2 regions of the Nocardia spongicola genome follow, and region 2 is predicted to be linked to the other one. Evidence: riboswitches for the same ligand, from Rfam matches in the RefSeq annotation. Region 2 holds a riboswitch; the other holds the start of a gene.
The links. A riboswitch is a leader RNA that binds a small molecule or an ion and turns the genes downstream of it on or off. The one in region 2 is predicted to bind S-adenosylmethionine.

Region 1: it holds a riboswitch for S-adenosylmethionine, as region 2 does, so the genes downstream of both, ACL02S_RS14125 (bifunctional o-acetylhomoserine/o-acetylserine sulfhydrylase) here and ACL02S_RS06165 (rhodanese-like domain-containing protein) in region 2, are expected to answer to the same signal.

Annotation. Positions count from the first base shown of each region.
Region 1 is NZ_JBJZOO010000006.1:56,830-62,022, reverse strand. It holds gene ACL02S_RS14135 (DUF3017 domain-containing protein) at 1-93, shown strand, start outside; gene metX (homoserine O-acetyltransferase MetX) at 183-1,334, opposite strand; gene ACL02S_RS14125 (bifunctional o-acetylhomoserine/o-acetylserine sulfhydrylase) at 1,337-2,668, opposite strand; SAM riboswitch class IV at 2,753-2,863, opposite strand; gene ACL02S_RS14120 (TetR family transcriptional regulator) at 2,916-3,629, opposite strand; gene ACL02S_RS14115 (MFS transporter) at 3,758-5,193, shown strand, end outside.
Region 2 is NZ_JBJZOO010000002.1:241,949-247,141, reverse strand. It holds gene ACL02S_RS06175 (FAD-dependent oxidoreductase) at 63-1,451, opposite strand; gene ACL02S_RS06170 (Rv0361 family membrane protein) at 1,855-2,304, shown strand; SAM riboswitch class IV at 2,389-2,505, shown strand; gene ACL02S_RS06165 (rhodanese-like domain-containing protein) at 2,520-2,936, shown strand; gene ACL02S_RS06160 (O-succinylhomoserine sulfhydrylase) at 2,921-4,147, shown strand; gene ACL02S_RS06155 (hypothetical protein) at 4,221-4,634, opposite strand; gene ACL02S_RS06150 (DUF433 domain-containing protein) at 4,631-5,026, opposite strand.

The DNA.
Region 1 (5,193 bases), on a different contig from region 2:
CGCAGCAAGCCCTTCGATGTCGGCGCGCTGACGCTGCTCGGCTCCAGCATCATATTTCTGGCGGCCACGATCGATACTCTCGGCACCGGCTAGTGCCCCAGCGGTGGATCGTGATCCGGCTGGGTCTGGTGTCGGTCGGCCGTGCTGGGTGAGCTGCGTTCCCCGAAGAGATTCGGCGCCGCTCAGCGTCCGGGCCGCACGCCCGCCCTGGCCAGCCGCATGGTCTCGGTCAGAAGTTTCGATACCGCCGCGGTCTCGGTGAGGAATCCGTCGTGCCCATAGCGTGAATTCAGCACCTCCAGCCCGTCGCAGCCGGGTAGCAGATCAGCCAGTTCCTGCTGGGTGCGCAGGGGATACAGCCGGTCGGAGTCCACGCCGCCGACTACGCACGGTACCGTGGTCGCCGCGAGCGCGGTTTCGATGCCGCCACGGCCACGGCCGATATCGTGCCGGTTCATCGCCTCGGTCAGCAGGACATAGGTGGCAGGATCGAAGCGTTTGCAGAGCTTATCGGCCTGGTGGTCGAGGTAGCTCTGTATCGCGTAGCGGCCGCCTGCCCGTGGGTCCTCGTCGCCCTGGGGCTTGTTCTCGAAGCGGTGATCGAGTTCGAATTCGGTGCGGTAGGTCAGGTGCGCGATGCGCCGGGCGATACCCATCCCGGTGATCGGGGTGCGGCCGGTGCCGTGATAGTTGCCGCCTTGCCAGTCCGGATCGGCCTTGATCGCCGCGATCTGCGTGGTCTGGGTGCCGATCTGGTCGGCGGTGGCGCGGGCGCCGACCGCGAGTACCAATGCGGCGGCTACCCGGTCCGGCGCGCCGACCATCCACTCCAGCACCCGCATCCCGCCCATCGATCCACCGACCACAGCGGCGAGCCGGTCGATGCCGAGCAGGTCCATCAGTATCATCTCCGCGGTCACCTGATCGCGGATGGAGATCTCCGGAAACCTTGCCCCCCAGGGCTTTCCATCCGGGGCCTGGGAGGAGGGGCCGGTGCTGCCCTTGCAGCCGCCGAGCACGTTCGTCGCGATCACGCACCATTCGTCGGTATCCAATGGTGCGCCCGGTCCGACCATGCCGTCCCACCAGCCGGGCAGCTGATGGATGTGATCGGGCCGACCGACGACATGTGAGTCGCCGGTCAGCGCGTGTTCGACGAGTACGACATTGTCCAGTTCCGGGGAGAGTTCCCCCCAGCGCTGCACCCCGAGACGCACATCGGCGATGACCTCGCCACTCTCCAGCAGTACGTCCCCGATCGCGATGCTGCCGAGCTGCCCGTCCGGAGGTGGCAGGACCGTGCTGGAGGTCAGAGCGCTCGCTTCGCTACACACGGTCACGTCGCCGCCGCGAAACCGATGCGTAGATCGGCCAGGATGTCCTCGATGCCTTCGATACCCACCGCGAGGCGGACGAGGCCGGGAGTGACACCGGAGGCCAGCTGCGCTTCCGGGGTGAGCTGGGAATGTGTTGTCGACGCTGGATGGATCACGAGGGAGCGCACATCCCCGATATTGGCCACGTGGCTGTGCAGGGCCAGGCTATCGACGAACTTCTTGCCCGCGTCCACCCCGCCACGCAGCTCGAACGCGACGATGGCGCCGGTGCCCTTCGGGGCCAGCCGCAGTCCGCGCTCATACCACGGTGAGGAGGGCAGGCCCGCGTAGTGCACCGCCTCGACCGCGGGGTGAGTGCTCAGGAACTTCGCGACCTTCTTGGCATTGGCGACGTGCCGCTCCATCCGCAGGCTCAGTGTTTCGATGCCCTGGCTGATCAAGAACGCGTTGAACGGTGAGATCGCCGAGCCGAGGTCGCGCAGCAGTTGCACCCGAGCCTTGAGTGCGAAGGCTGGCGCGCCGAGATCGGCGTACACGACGCCGTGATAGCTCGGATCGGGGGTGGTGAAGTCGGTGAACCGGGATTGCCCCTGCTCATCGGTGACCGTCCAGTCGAAGGTGCCGCCGTCGATGATCACGCCGGCAACGGCCGCGCCGTGCCCGCCGAGATATTTCGTGGCCGAGTGCACGACGATATCGGCGCCGTGTGCCAGCGGCTGGATCAGGTACGGGGTGGCGACGGTGTTGTCAACGATCAACGGGATGCCCGCGGCATGGGCGACGGCGGAGACCCCGGGGATATCGAATACGGCGCTGCTGGGGTTGGCGATGGTTTCGCCGTAGCAGGCTTTGGTGTTCGGGCGGATCGCGGCTCGCCACTGCTCCAGGTCGTCGGGATCTTCGACGAAGGACACCTCGATGCCGAGCTTGGCCAGCGAGTAGCGGAAGAGGTTGTAGGTGCCGCCGTAGAGGTGCGGGCTGGACACGATATGGTCGCCCGCGCCTGCGAGGTTGAGGATCGCGAAGGTCTCCGCGGCTTGCCCTGAGGCGAGCAGCAGCGCGGCCACCCCGCCCTCCAGGGCGGCGATGCGCTGTTCCACCACGTCCTGGGTGGGATTCATGATCCGGGTGTAGATATTGCCCGGCTCGGTCAGGCCGAACAGTGCCGCCGCGTGCTCGGTGTCGCGGAAGGCGTAGGAGGTGGTCTGGTAGATCGGCAGGGCACGGGCTCCGGTGGTGCTGTCGGGAGCCTGGCCCGCGTGGACCTGCTTGGTCTCGAAGGACCACTGCGTCGGGTCGTGTTCGGCCGCAGGCGCGGTGGATTCGCTCATTCTCGCTCCAAAATGATGGTCGACGCTGCAGCAGAGGTTAACGGAGTGGCAGGTGGCAACACATATCGACTACCTATACCTCCTGATGCGCGCTTGCTCCCGGCCCTCGGGAGCCAGGTCATCACCCGGAGCACCCCACCGCTGCTGGAGGGTTGCCGACCAGCGAGCCGGGGCTTGATGCTGGTACTCATGACCTGCCCGGCATCATAACCGGCCGGTGGCCGGTGACCGAAATCTGTCGCAGAACTCACTGGCAGGCGCTCGTTCGTGCGCTACAGCAGGCACGCACGAAAGCATCGAAGGTCTCGGTGAACGCGGTGTACTCCGCCTCGGCCGCGGTCGCGATGTCCTCGTGGAGGAACTGCGCACCGGAGTACTCCACACTGACATGGCCGATCAATTGCCAGGTCCGGAGGATGAGCTGTACCTCGCGCGCGTTCGGTTCGACGCCGAGCCGCTCGGCGAGTACGACCGCGATCACGCCGTGTTTGCCCTCGGTGTATTCGAGGCTGCGCGCGTTGACCGAAGGACTGCTGCGCACGATCCGTTGCATCTGTTGGAGGCGGCGGAACGAGAGGGGGTCCGTGCCGCTCACCTCGCCTGCCTGATCGATGACGCGCAGGAAAGCGTCGCGCAGGGCTTCCAGTTCGTTACCGGTGTGGGGGAGTTCGCGCAGGGCGGTGGCCACGGCGAGGTCGAAGTCCTCGGTTGGACCGAGGACGATGTCCTCTTTGCTGTCGAAATAGCGGTTGACGGTACGCGGTGAGATGTCCGCGACATGGGCGATCTGCTCGACGGTGGTCGCATCGAAGCCCTGCTTATCGCATAGATCGAGGGCGGCGGAGATGATGCGCGACCTGGTCTGTTGTTTCTTGCGTTCACGCAGCCCTTTGGCCGATGGGGCATTCGGAGTGCCAGTGGCCGCAGCGTCCGCACCCATCGGAGTCGAGGTCTCGAGCATGCGCCCATGCTATCGCAAACTGTCCACCTTGTGTCCTTGATAGACAAATGTCGTACTGCGACACTTTTCTCTTGACGACAAAAGTCGCACTCTGTCATTATTTCTCCGATACATCGAAGGACTAGGAGATGGCAGTGGCTCGAGTGGCGACAGCGGCGGACGTATCGCGGAAGTGGGAAGGGTCGACACGCTGGCTCGCCTTGGTTGTGCTCGCGTCGGCGCAGCTCATGGTGGTGTTGGACGGCACAATCGTGACGATCTCGCTGCCGTTCGCGCAGCGGGATCTAGACATCAGCGATGGCGACCGGCAATGGATGATCACCGCCTACACGCTGATCTTCGGTGGCCTGCTGCTACTGGGTGGCCGGTTGGCGGATTACCTGGGGCGCCGCCGGATCTTCATCATCGGCCTGATCGGCTTCGCGGCCTCTTCGGCCCTGGCCGGTCTCGCGCAGACCAGTGCGGAGATGTTCGCCGGTCGCGCCATGCAGGGCGCGTTCGCCGCGCTACTGGCGCCTGCCGCGCTCTCGCTGGTCTCGGTGACTTTCACCGAAGCGGGTGATCGGGCCACCGCCTTCGGGGTGTTCGCGGCGGTTTCCGCGGGCGGCACCGCGGTGGGGCTGATTGCGGGTGGCTTGCTCACCGAATACGCGTCGTGGCGCTGGAGTCTGCTGGTCAATACGCCGATCGCGCTGCTCGCGTTGCTCGGCACGCTGGCTTGGGTGCGCAAAGATGTGCCCGCGCCGCATACGGGTGGCTATGACGTGCCCGGCGCTGCCACGGTGACCCTCGGGCTGGTCGCCATCGTGTATGGATTCAGCCGGGCCGAGGACGACGGCTGGTCGGGCGGCGGCACCCTCGCGTTGTTGATCGCGGGGGTGATCTTGCTCGGCGTCTTCGTCGCGATCGAACGGCGTTCGTCGAATCCATTACTGCCGCTGCATATTCCGGGCGATATCAACAGGGGCGGCGCATTCCTGGTCGCATTGCTCGTCCCGATCGCCATGTTCGCGATGTTTCTGTTCCTCAGCTACTACTTCCAGATCACGCTCGGTTACTCCGCGCTGAAAGCGGGTTTGGTATTCCTGCCCTTCCCGATGGGTATCGCGGTGTCGGCGGCTGTTACCAGCGGGCTGTTACCGAAGCTCGGCCCGCGTTCGCTGATGCTGGCAGGTGCCGGGCTCGGCGCCATCGGACTGGTGTGGCTGGCTCAGCTGAGCTACGGCGACAGTTATCTCTCCGGCGTGCTGCCTCCGCTGGTGATCATCGCGTTCGGTATAGGTCCGGTGTTCATCAGCATCCAGTCCGTCGCATTGCATCGGGTGGAGGAAGGGGACTCGGGCGTCGCCTCCGCGCTGCTGAACGCGGCCCAGCAGGTGGGTGGTGCGGTAGGCACAGCGTTGTTGACCACCATCTCCGTGCAGGTCGCCGAGACCTTCACGAGGAACAACCCGACGATCGACCATATGGTCGCCCGTGCCGCGATCCACAGCTATGACGTGGCCTTCTATGCCGGTGCCTTGTTCTTCGTCATATCCATCCTGATCATCGTGCTGATGATTCG
Region 2 (5,193 bases):
GAACTTTCCGCTGCCACAGCGGACAGAGCAGCACGGCAGCGGATCCGCTCGATGTGATGTGCTCAGACCTTGTGCGGCTCGCTGGCGCGCAGCATGTCCTCGCGCTCGACAACCTTGACCCGCTCCCGCCCTTCCGGCTCGCCGAGGGAGCGTTCGTGGGCATCGAGGCGATACCACCCGGCCCAGGTGGTGAAGGGAATTCCCTTGCCTTCCAGGAATTCGACAACGGCTTCCGGATCGGGCCGCGCGGCCGGGGTGAAACCGGGGGCGTCGTCGAGCAGGCAGGCGATGGTCTCGTTGGCATCGCCTTTGGTGTGGCCGATCAGGCCGACCGGACCACGCTTGATCCAACCGGTGACATAGGTGGCGGACAGGTAGCGCCCGGCGCCCTCGGCATCCTCGTCGACGAGTACGCGGCCCGCCTCGTTCGGCACCGTACCCGCCTGCTCATCGAAGGGCAGGCTGGTCAGATTCTGCGACAGGTAACCGACAGCGCGGTATACCGCCTGCACATCCCAGTCGGTGAAGACGCCGGTGCCCTTGACGTTCCCGGTGCCGTCCAGCTGCGTGCGCTCGGTACGCAGACCGACCACCTTGCCGTCCTCCCCGAGCACCTCGGCAGGCGACTCGAAGAAATGCAGGAACAGCTTGTGCGGCCGATCACCGGCATCGCGGATGGCCCACTGCTCCAGCGTATTGGCGACCATATCGACCTGCTTGGAATGCCTGCGCGCCGCTTCCGAGCCTTCGTCGTAGTCGATGTCCTCAGGATCGACGATGACCTCGATGGTCGGGGAATGATCCAGCTCGCGCAGTTCCAACGGGGTGAACTTGGCCTGGGCAGGCCCGCGGCGGCCGAAGACGTGCACCTCGACGGCCTTATTGGCCCGCAGCCCCTGGTACACGTTCGGCGGGATTTCCGTCGGCAACAGTTCGTCGCCGGTCTTGGCCAGCACCCTGGCCACGTCGAGGGCGACATTGCCGACGCCGAGCACCGCGACTTTCTCCGCCTCCAGCGGCCACGTGCGCGACACATCCGGGTGCCCGTCGTACCAGGACACGAAGTCGGCGGCACCGAAGGAGCCATCCAGGTCGATCCCGGGGATGGCCAGCGCACGATCCGCGTTGGCACCGGTGGAGAAGATCACCGCATCGTAGAAGGCACGCAGATCGTCGAGGGTGATATCGGTGCCGTAGTCGATATTGCCGAGCAACCGCACCTGCGGTTTATCGAGGACCTTGTGCAGAGCGGTGATGATGCCCTTGATCCGGGGATGATCCGGGGCCACACCGTAGCGAATCAGCCCGAACGGCGCGGGCATGCGCTCGAACAGGTCGATACTCACTTCCGCATCGGACTTCATCAACGCGTCGGCGGCATAGATCCCGGCCGGTCCGGCACCCACGATCGCGACGCGGAGTGGGCGGGTCGCTGCACTCTGTTCGGTCATCTCTTACGCGCACCCTCAATGGTCGAAAACAATTAATGACGTCCCACTTAGCTTAGGCTAAGTTGACACACTGGCTGTCGCATCCGGATGGGCGGATGCCTGCCGGGGGCCGCACGGTGCTCCGTTCACCGTGGCGATCGGATTCGATATGGCGATAAGCCGCCGGTTTGCTGTGCCGACCTCCTTTTCCCGATTCTATCCGGGAAATAGCTACCGCCCCGACCCGGTATGCGCATCCGGTGCACACCATCGACCATCGCGCTGCGCGCGACCGGCCGACACGATCATGCCGTATCCACGCGCACAGGCCGAGAGCAGCCGTCCGATACGCCGCGCGCCCCTACCGTCGCCACGATCCGGGGTCGGGTATTCGATACCGCCGCTCACCAGGGATCATCGAACAATGACCGAGCAGCAGCCGAGCGCAGGCGAGGACGAAAACATCCGGATCGATCAAACCGACAAGCCCTCCGTGGCGCCGTTCCTCGCGGCCGCGGCAGTCGCGCTGGTCGTGCTCATCGCGATCGTGCTCGGCATGATCCTGTCGCCTACTGAGAAAAATGTCACAGACGCCGACCGCATCGCCGCGGCCGTGCACAACTTCATCGAAGGCACCAACCGCACCGGCAAAGTGCCCCCGCCCGGCACCGCATGCCAAACCTTCGACGCCGACCGAGTACCGCTGGCCGGGCAGCTCGGCGGCGGAAAATCTGTCCAGATCACGAAGATCGATGGCACCGTGGTGGAGGGTGACACGGGGAAGACGACCGTGACAACCGAGACCAACGGCACCGAGCAGACCACGGTATGGAGTCTCATCCGATCCGATGGCACCTGGCTGGTCTGCACCTGAGCGCTCACGCACACCACCTGAGCGCCAGCGCACCGGACAGCACAGGTTGACAGGGCAGCCCGGGTCGGTGCACTCTCAGCCGAAGGTCATGAGAACCAGCGTCAAGCCCCGGCACTGCTGGTCGGCAACCCTCCTCCGCGGTGGGGTGCTCCGGGTGACGACCTGGCCGTGCCGCCATCTGGGACACGGCAAGTGCGGATTCGCAGGAGGAGCGCATGAGTTACGCCGGTGACATCACCCCGCGGCAGACCTGGGAGCTGTTACTGAACAACCCCGAAGCCGTCCTGGTCGACGTACGGACGACAGCCGAATGGACGTTCGTCGGCGTACCCGACACCAGTTCGATCGACCGACCGACCCTGCTGGTCGAGTGGGTCGATTTCACCGGCGCCCGCAACGAGACATTCGTCGAGGACTTGAAGCAAGCGCTCGGTGACCACAACCCGGATGCTCCGATACTGTTCCTGTGTCGTTCCGGCCAACGTTCGATGGGGGCGGCGAGCGCAGCCACCGCGGCGGGTTACCGCACCTGCTACAACGTGCTGGAGGGTTTCGAAGGCCCGCTCGACGCATTCGGCCATCGCGGCGGCTCCGGCTGGCGCGCCGACGGCCTGCCATGGCGGCAGTCGTGATCACCGGCGGCGCATTCGATAAACCGCTGCCAGAAGGGGTCGGCCCCGCGACGCTCGGGGTGCGGGGTGGACTGCGGCGTTCCGGTTTCGAGGAGACCTCCGAGGCGCTGTATCTGAGCTCCGGCTTCGTCTACCAGAGCGCAGAGGCCGCCGCGGCCGCGTTCACCGGCGAGGTCGAACACTTCGTCTACTCCCGCTACGGCAATCCCACAGTCGCCATGTTCGAGGAACGGATGCGGCTCATCGACGGCGCCGAGGCATGTTTCGCCACCGCGAGCGGTATGTCGGCGGTATTCACCGCCTTGGGCGCGCTGCTCGGCGCAGGCGACCGCCTCGTGGCCGCGCGCAGTCTGTTCGGTTCCTGCTTCGTAGTGTGCGAGGAGATCCTGCCGCGCTGGGGCGTGGAAACGGTCTTCGTCGACGGCGACGACCTCGACCAGTGGGAACAGGCGCTGTCGGTGCCCACCGCGGCGGTGTTCTTCGAAACCCCCGCCAATCCGATGCAGACCCTGGTCGACATCCGCCGGGTGAGCGAACTGGCCCATGCCGCAGGCGCGAAAGTAGTGCTGGACAACGTCTTCGCCACACCATTACTACAGCGCGGCTTCGAACTCGGCGCCGACGTAGTGGTGTACTCGGGGACCAAGCACATCGATGGGCAGGGCCGGGTACTCGGTGGCGCCATCCTCGGCTCCGAGGAGTACATCGGCGGGCCGGTGAAAACACTGATGCGCCATACCGGCCCGGCATTGAGCCCGTTCAACGCCTGGACCCTGCTCAAAGGTCTGGAAACCATGCCGCTGCGGGTGCGCCATTCGGCAGACTCCGCACTGCGGATCGCCCGCTTCCTGGAAAACCACCCGGCGGTCAACTGGGTGAGATATCCATTCCTGGAATCACATCCGCAGCACGAACTGGCCACCAGCCAGATGAGCGCGGGCGGCACCGTGGTCACCTTCGAACTGAAGGCAGCCGGAAACGCGGCACAGCAACGCGCTTTCGAAACCTTGAACCGGCTGCGCGTCATCGATATCTCCAACAATCTCGGTGACGCCAAAACCCTGATCACCCACCCGGCCACCACCACCCACCGCGCCATGGGCCCCGAAGGTCGCGCCACCATCGGCCTCAGCGACGGCGTCGTCCGCCTCTCGGTAGGCCTGGAGGACGTCGAAGACTTGCTCGCCGACCTCGACCAAGCGCTGTCCTGACCCACCGGACTCCGGTCCACGACTGCGCTGGCCGCCTTACCGACATGCTGAAGCCAAATGGTCGAACTGGATGTTAGATCGGCCGAATCCGCACCCTTTGACGAGGGTCTCGTTCAACTGCCTTAACATGGAATGCCGTCGGATTCGTTGCACGGTCGAGGTGTCCGAGTATGTGCGGAAAGGCGCTCAGGTATCCGGCAGTCAATGAGGTAATGATGCTGATTCCCTCGGTGTTCGGATCTTTGTGCCCGATCCAGTGCAATCCACTGTTCCGGAGCGCATTCTTCTCGTCCAAGTCGGCCAACTGATTCTTGTCGCGAGTGATTATCGCATCGAATGCTCGTCTTTTCAGTTCGGTGAAAAGCGGGATATCCAACTCGTCCATGAGTTCTTCTTCGGCAGCAGTCCGGAATACCTGATTCGGAAAGACCAGCCTCAGCACGGGCAATATCGCGTCTGTCTCGTTGGCATCGAGATAGAATCTCACGCGGACCTCACCTGCTCATCAAAGCTGATGGCGTCAAGCGCGGCCTCGGGGGACACTGCCGAATAGAAGCGCTGCACCTCCTGCGCGGATATCCCGTTCTCTCCGCGTTGCAGTCTCGCGATCGTATCGTAGGGGACACGAGTGCCGCTGATGGTAGGCCAGCCACCCAGGCGGGCTTCACGAACATCCAGACGCTGTCGCGGATGCAGGAAATCGACCACTGGGTCACCGTGGAAGTTCTGGAACGGCGCGAACACCTCCACCAATTGGGCGATCACCCGCTGCCGTGGCCGCTTCACGAGGTCGGTGGCTTCGCCTTGCTCGTCGATCAGGAAGATCGAATCACCATCCGATACAAGCTGATAGCGGGACGGATGTTCGGTCAGATCCATATCAGCGAGCTCCAGGAACGCTTTTCGGACCCGTTGCAACGGCACCTGAGACCGCAGGTAGACCACCGTCCGCAATGCCACAACGTCACGGAACGAATACAGCACTCGAGGCTTGGAGCCCAACTCGGGCACAAGCAACGGATTGCGCGGTCTCCGCCATGAGGAAA